One region of the Rhizobium sp. 2YAF20 genome, then DNA from elsewhere that is predicted to be linked to it. Evidence: predicted binding sites of a transcription regulator. Region 1 holds the regulator's gene; each other region holds the start of a gene.
What was found. Region 1 encodes LexA, which represses DNA repair genes until DNA is damaged. Its sites were predicted from a motif close to TGTTCNNNNTGTGTTCNG; they were not measured.
Positions count from the first base shown of each region.

Region 2: the regulator LexA is predicted to act here: its motif matches at 975-992, upstream of AB4Z52_RS32410 (ImuA family protein).
Region 3: the regulator LexA is predicted to act here: its motif matches at 852-869, upstream of AB4Z52_RS07830 (DUF5680 domain-containing protein).

Region 1 covers NZ_JBFRFF010000006.1:139,814-142,081, reverse strand. Annotated here, with positions in the region: gene AB4Z52_RS11255 (VOC family protein) at 1-768, opposite strand, end outside; gene lexA (transcriptional repressor LexA) at 1,010-1,729, shown strand.
Region 2 covers NZ_JBFRFF010000053.1:11,869-14,136, forward strand. Annotated here, with positions in the region: gene dinB (DNA polymerase IV) at 1-215, opposite strand, end outside; partial or broken gene AB4Z52_RS32400 (SOS response-associated peptidase) at 169-558, opposite strand; gene AB4Z52_RS32405 (hypothetical protein) at 561-914, opposite strand; gene AB4Z52_RS32410 (ImuA family protein) at 1,041-1,796, shown strand; gene AB4Z52_RS32415 (Y-family DNA polymerase) at 1,717-2,268, shown strand, end outside.
Region 3 covers NZ_JBFRFF010000004.1:54,096-56,363, forward strand. Annotated here, with positions in the region: gene dnaE (DNA polymerase III subunit alpha) at 1-616, opposite strand, end outside; gene AB4Z52_RS07830 (DUF5680 domain-containing protein) at 1,012-1,479, shown strand; gene AB4Z52_RS07835 (ABC transporter ATP-binding protein) at 1,491-2,174, opposite strand; gene AB4Z52_RS07840 (lipoprotein-releasing ABC transporter permease subunit) at 2,190-2,268, opposite strand, start outside.

The sequences.
Region 1 (2,268 bases):
GGAGAGATCGTTTGTCTTGAAGACGATCGCCTTGCCGTGCAGACCTGCATCGTCTCCGGAGACATCGAGATCGAAGAAGGCCTGCATGCCTCGCGAGTTGATCACGCCGATCCGAACATTCGGGGTCTTGACGTTGATGCCGAAGGAAAAGTCGACAATATCGGCTCCGCCGGCGGCGAGCCCCAAAAAATTGCGATAGGCTGACGGCCGCGAGGTCGACAACACCACTTCCGCGATACCGACAACACCGTTCACATGGCGCTCGAGCGCTCCGCGATCGGCAGGCAAGGGATTGGTGCGCTCGCAGCAAAAGGCGAAAAAGTCGGGCGCCCGCAAATCTGCGGCAAAGGCGAGACTGAAACCCGCCGTCGATTCGGATCCGTCCGGCATGCGAACCGGGCGCGCAAATTGCAACATCCTGCCGGCGGATATGGCTTTTTGACGGAAGCGCGCATCGTCGGCCTTGGCGTCGTTCGTTGCAAATACCACGGCCGAGAAACCATCCTCGCCGACACGGAAGCGGAACGCCTGATCGCGGGCAGTGAATACATTGCCCTCGTGCGCCGCCGTTTCGCATTCCTCGCGACTGGCAACGGCCAGCGGCTCCAGATAGGTCCCGTCTGTAAAGAAAACGCACGCATTCTCCGTGCCGAACGGATGGCGTGCGTCCGGCGCTACGGTGAAGCCGAGTTTGCCCAGCCGCTCACCCGCCAAACCGATGTTGACAGTCGGCAACACGAGGTGATCAACCGGATGTATTGCGACCATCGCGCTCTCCTCTCTGCGGCGCCCGGTTTGCTCCTTTCCTTAGTCGGTTTCAAGCCGAAAATGCTGGAACGCGAACGGACGATCACAATCGGGAACCGTCCGCGACACCCGGCCGCATAGTTTCGGATCGAAAATCTCGGATGTCCTTGCCTGGCCTTCACCAGAATTTAAAGCCTTGCGGAACACATATGGAACATATAGTGTCTGTTCTGTATTTGTTTCACATTTGGGGTTCGGCGATATGTTGACGCGCAAACAGCAGGAACTGCTTCTTTTTATCCATGAGCGCATGAAGGAATCCGGCGTACCGCCCTCCTTCGACGAGATGAAAGATGCATTGGACCTTGCATCGAAATCGGGAATTCACCGGCTGATCACCGCGCTTGAGGAGCGCGGCTTCATTCGCCGACTGCCGAACAGGGCACGCGCGCTCGAAGTGATCAAGCTACCGGAGGCCTACAGCGCCAGTCTGCAGCCGCGACGTGGCTTTTCGCCAAGCGTCATCGAGGGCAGCCTTGGCAAGCCTCAGCTTGTTCCCGCCCCTGCAAAGCCGGCAGCCAATGACGACAGCGGCAATTCCGTTTCGGTACCGATGATGGGCCGGATTGCCGCCGGTGTTCCAATCTCGGCGATCCAGAATAACACGCACGATATCTTTGTGTCGGCCGACATGCTTGGCGCTGGAGAGCACTATGCGCTCGAGGTCAAGGGCGACTCGATGATCGATGCCGGTATCTTCGACGGCGACACGGTGATTATTCGAAATACGACCACCGCCAGCCCCGGCGATATCATCGTTGCACTTGTCGATGACGAAGAGGCAACCTTGAAGCGCTTTCGCCGCAAGGGAGCATCGATTGCGCTTGAGGCTGCCAATCCGGCTTATGAAACACGAATTTTCGGACCGGACCGGGTCAAGGTTCAGGGGAAGCTTGTGGGTTTGATCCGCCGTTATCACTGACCGGTGATGACGTAGCAGTGGTGGTAAATTTGCCCGAGCGCCAGTCATAGGCGCGATAGGTTCCAGGGTCTTCGTATAGTTGGGAAAGCTGTTTCGATGGAGGGGTTTTCCGACTGACCACCTCGACCGCACCGGTTCTCGTCAAGCCGGCGCCCGTGAATATCACTGCGACGGAGCGACAATCGCTCCAGGCGCATTCGTATAGGCGTAACGACGATGTCGGCGGTGCCGCAGGCGGGGCCGAGATAAGCGCCATCGTCGATGGTCACGATCATCTGGCCATTATCCGGCATCGCCGCACCAGTCCTTGCGGTGGCAAGCGAAACTGCCGGTGGGGGCTTAATCAAGGCTGTTCCATCGCCTGTCGCAGCGCCTTTTTGCTGCTCGGTGTCGAGGGTCAGCCTTGAGCCCCGCTTACGTCTATTCAAGGGCAGATTATAGTCTGTCGGCAGCATTGTCGGTGGCTGCACGTCAAACGCCGCGGGCCCCCTTTGCCATTGTTTGAAGGTGAAATCCGGGGGCGCCCGGGATTGGGTTCA
Region 2 (2,268 bases), on a different contig from region 1:
CGTGGCTTCACGAAGATGAGGTCCGGGCATTTGCGTTTGGCGGTGACCGATGGCATGGCGGAATGGACGCCAAACTTTCGTGCCTCGTAACTTGCTGCTGCAACGACACCACGGGCGGCCGATCCGCCGACGGCGAGCGGCTTGCCACGCAGCTCCGGATTGTCACGCTGGTTCGGCAAATCGGGTGAAGGGGACGACGCAGCGGTTCTCGACACCGAGCCAGCGCGTCCAGTGCTTGCTGGTCGTATTGCGAATGTTGGTCGTGCCGCCGTCTGGTTCCATCTTCAGCAACTCCTCGAAATCCACCGGCTTGCCCTTGGCCCGCAGCTTGTCGGCGCGTTTGGATGTCGCCTGATAGAGCGCTTGCTTGGAGCTGGGCATGCCCCAACGGACGCTTGCCAACTGCCGCTCAGCGTTGCCGATGTTGCGGACGATAGGGGCGAACCGATCCGGATAGACGTCGATGGACGGCTCCATGTTGCCGATGATGTCGTGGGTGATCGAAACGAATGAGCGGATGGCCTGCTGGTTGGTCGTCACGTTGTAGAGGTTGCACATTGTTACGCTCCGCCGTCCACGTTTCCGATAACGATACCGGCTTCGGTGAGACAGGGAAACCGCGTCTGGCAACGATCCACGCCGTCCTCGCCATTCATCTTTTCGCATCCGAGCGCCACCCGTCGCCTGAGATCGGCAAAACTGAGCCCAGCTCCATGTTGCTTGACCAGCGCCTTGCGATCCAGTTCGCCATGCCGATTGCAGGCTTTGCATTCAACGGTGATGATCGCACCCCTGAAGTCCCGAAGTGTCAGCAGCCCACTCATCTCATTGTCTTTCTCAGTCTTCAAAAAAAGCTGGCAGTGGATCAATGCGCCATCCCGCTGATCTCCTTCGAAGATTCCGGGTTCGGACATCGCCGTTGTCCCTCGGTGTCGTGTCCACCCGAAACATGCCGATTGACTCATTCAGCCAATGCGAACAAATACAGAACATAATCGTTGTCATCAAGCCATCAATCTCGCGCCGTCGGGAAGGAATTCATGCCGCATACCGCATCCAACGCGATCCTGTCTGAGCTGCGTGATCGCATCGCGCATCTGGAAGGCAGCGCCCGGAGGAAAGGGGAAGTGCTGCCATTCGGCATCGAAGAGATCGACAGCAGGCTGCCCGGAGGCGGACTGGCGCTCGGCGCTTTGCACGAGGTCGCAGGCGGCGGTGCCGATGCCATCCACGGTGCTGCCGCCGCGCTCTTCGTGGCAGGCATCGTCGCCCGGACCAAGGGCAAGGTCCTCTGGTGTCTGACGCGGCCCGACCTGTTCGCCCCGGCACTGGCGCAAGCCGGGCTTCATCCGGACCGCGTCATCTATGTCGAGGCAGGCAGGGAAGAAGACGTGTTGGCGAGCTTCGAAGAGGGCTTGCGCTTCGGCGGCCTCGGTGCGGTCGTCGCGGAGATCGTCCGGCTATCGATGCCGACCTCGCGCCGCCTGCAACTTGCGGCCGAGGGGTCGGGCACACTCGGTATGGCGCTGAGGCGATGGCGACGTCCGACGGAGGCTGCCGATTTTGGCATGCCGACGGCCGCCACCACACGATGGCGCATCAGTGTGCGGCCATCCGAGCCGCTACCAGTGCCCGGTATCGGCCGGGCGCGGTGGCTGGCGGAGCTGATCAGGGCAAGAGCAGGAGAAGCTGCAGAATTCGAAATAGGTGCATGTGATGCCGAGGGTCGTGTCTCTTTGTCTCCCCTTTCTGCCGACCGACCGGATCAGGCGGGCAGACGCTTCGCTGCCGGTTGAGACGCCGATTGCCGTCATTGCCCGCAGCGGATCGAAACGCACGGTGGTGGCCGCCGATCATGCCGCCCTGAAGGCAGGCGTACGGATCGGCATGGCGGCGAGCAAGGCGCAGGCGATGATCGCCGGATTGCACATGGTCGACGCCGATCCAGCGGGCGACGAGGCAGCGATCCACAAGTTGGCGCTCTGGGTGCTGCGGCAATACACCCCGATTGTCGCGACCGACCTGCCGGATGGCATCGTGCTGGACACCGAAGGGGCCGATCATCTCCGTGGCGGCGAAGCTCTGATGCTGTCGGGGTTGGTGAATGCGTTCCGGGCGCGGGGTCTTCATGCGCGGGCCGCCATCGCCGATAGCTGGGGTGCCGCCTATGCGCTGGCTAGGACGTCGGCGCGAGAGACGACCATCGTTCCAATTGGCGATACCGCCAATGCCGTCGTCCATTTGCCGATCTCGTCGTTGCGGCTGCCA
Region 3 (2,268 bases), on a different contig from region 1:
GCTCATGGCGGCGATCGAAAGTGCCGTGCCGCTGAAGCTCGACATAAAGCCGGTTACCGAACAGTCGCTTCAGCTCTAGCAGCCGCGCCTCGGCCTGGGCGCCATGGCCTTCCTTGAGAGCCAGGTCGATCGGGCCGCCGACCGAACCTGTCAGCGCAATCAATCCCTCGGTGCCAATCTCGTCCAACCAGGACCTGTTGATATGCACAGCCTGACTGCTGTCGCCGCCGAGATAGGCGCGGCTGACAAGATCGACGAGACGCTCGTAGCCCTCGGCAGACGCGGCAAGAAGCACGATCGCCGGAAGCTTGGCGAGCGCGTGCTGACCATTGCGCCTATCGCCCTCGGCCCCGTCCCCCATATCGATGGACACCTGACAACCGATGATCGGCTGTAAACCCTCCTCCATCGCCTTCTGGGAAAACTCCAGCGCGATGAAAAGATTGTTCGTGTCGGTAATCGCGATGGCCGGTTGACTGTCGGCAACCGCTTTGGCGAGGATTTTCTTGAGTGGCAACGCGCCTTCAAGCAGCGAATAGGCGGAATGGACACGTAGATGAACAAAGTCCGGCAACGGCCCGAGAGGACCGACTGCGCTGTCATTTGCTTCCGCCATAATATGCCTTTTCGCCCGCCAGAATGAATCGCGGCTATTGTCGGCATTGCGGAAGATAGAGTCCAGTCGTTATCCCAGAAATCACAGGCGCATCGACACGCCACGATGGTTGAAAGTCACATCGCCATCACGATGATCGAAAAGCTTGCGACAAACATGACGATGGAGGTAAACGCGGCGACGTCTCTGATAAAGTCGGTCATTGGGCCTCTCCTTGCTTGTTATGTTTCCTATATGTTCTATTTATGTTCACCAGTCAATTGCTATTTCGAAGAATTTGTTGCGATTGCTACAGAGGGAACAAAACAGATAGAACTTTGCTATGTTCCCCCTATGTTCTTTACAGTGGCAATGGGATATGCAACTCTACGTTATAGAGCGGCATGGAGAGGAAGATGTGGGAGCTGAGCGAACTGAACCGGTTCATCGTCACTGCGAAGTCGAACAGCTACGTCGCCGGTGCCAAGCCATCAGCGTCATGCCGCCTGGGTTCACACGACGTCGGTTATACGAGCGAGGGATGGCGCTATCTCGACAGCTATTTCGGTGGTGGCGATTTTGCCGGCCAGGAGGTGGTTTGGGTCAACGATGAACCGGTATGGGCCATGAACTATTTCGGGAGGATTTTAGTGCCTGCGTTGATCGATGCAACGAAGGCCGGGACCGTCATCAAAGCTGCCCTACAGTACATGTATATCGAGGAAAACCGGTTTCTTGGGGGTATGGATTTCGACCATGCGCTCGCCCGCTACCACGATCGCAACGTTGGCGACTGCAGCCATTTTAGAGGGCGCGAGATCATTGTGGTCGCTGGCCGCGAAGCTTACGAGTTGCACTATCACGGCGGCTTGATCAAACCGTAAGCCGAAATTGGTCAGAACTCGACGACCTTGCCGTCGCTGATTGTGACGCGGCGGTCCATACGGGCTGCAAGTTCGTGGTTGTGGGTGGCGATCAGCGCGGCGAGCCCGGATTGGCGGACGAGCGCTTCGAGGGCATCAAAGACGTAGTGCGCCGTTGCCGGATCGAGGTTGCCGGTGGGCTCATCGGCAAAGAGCACCAGCGGCGCATTGGCCACGGCGCGGGCAATGGCGACGCGTTGCTGCTCGCCGCCGGATAGTTCGGCCGGGCGGTGTGAGGCGCGATGGCCGATACGCATGTAATCCAGCAATTGTCCGGCGCGCTCATGCGCCTCTTTCCGCGAGAGCCCAGCAATGAGCTGCGGCATCATGATATTTTCTACCGCAGAAAACTCCGGGAGGAGGTGATGAAACTGATAGACGAAACCGATCTCGTTGCGTCGGATGGCCGTGCGCCGCTCGTCGGACAGCCCGTTGCACGGATTGCCGTTGATCGTGACATCCCCGGCATCCGGGTGCTCCAGCAGGCCGGCCACGTGAAGAAGGGTGGACTTGCCGGTGCCCGACGGCGCGACAAGGGCTACGATCTCGCCACGATGCAGCGAAAAATCCGCACCTTTCAGGATGGAAAGAGTTGTCTCACCCTGGCCGTAGTGGCGTTCGATGCCGGTCAGCTGCAGAACGACGTTTTGCTTCATGAAATGCTGAGGTCCTTATTCGTAGCGCAGCGCCTGCACCGGATCGAGCCGCGAGGCACGCCAGGCAGGGAAAATGGTGGCGAGGAACGACAGG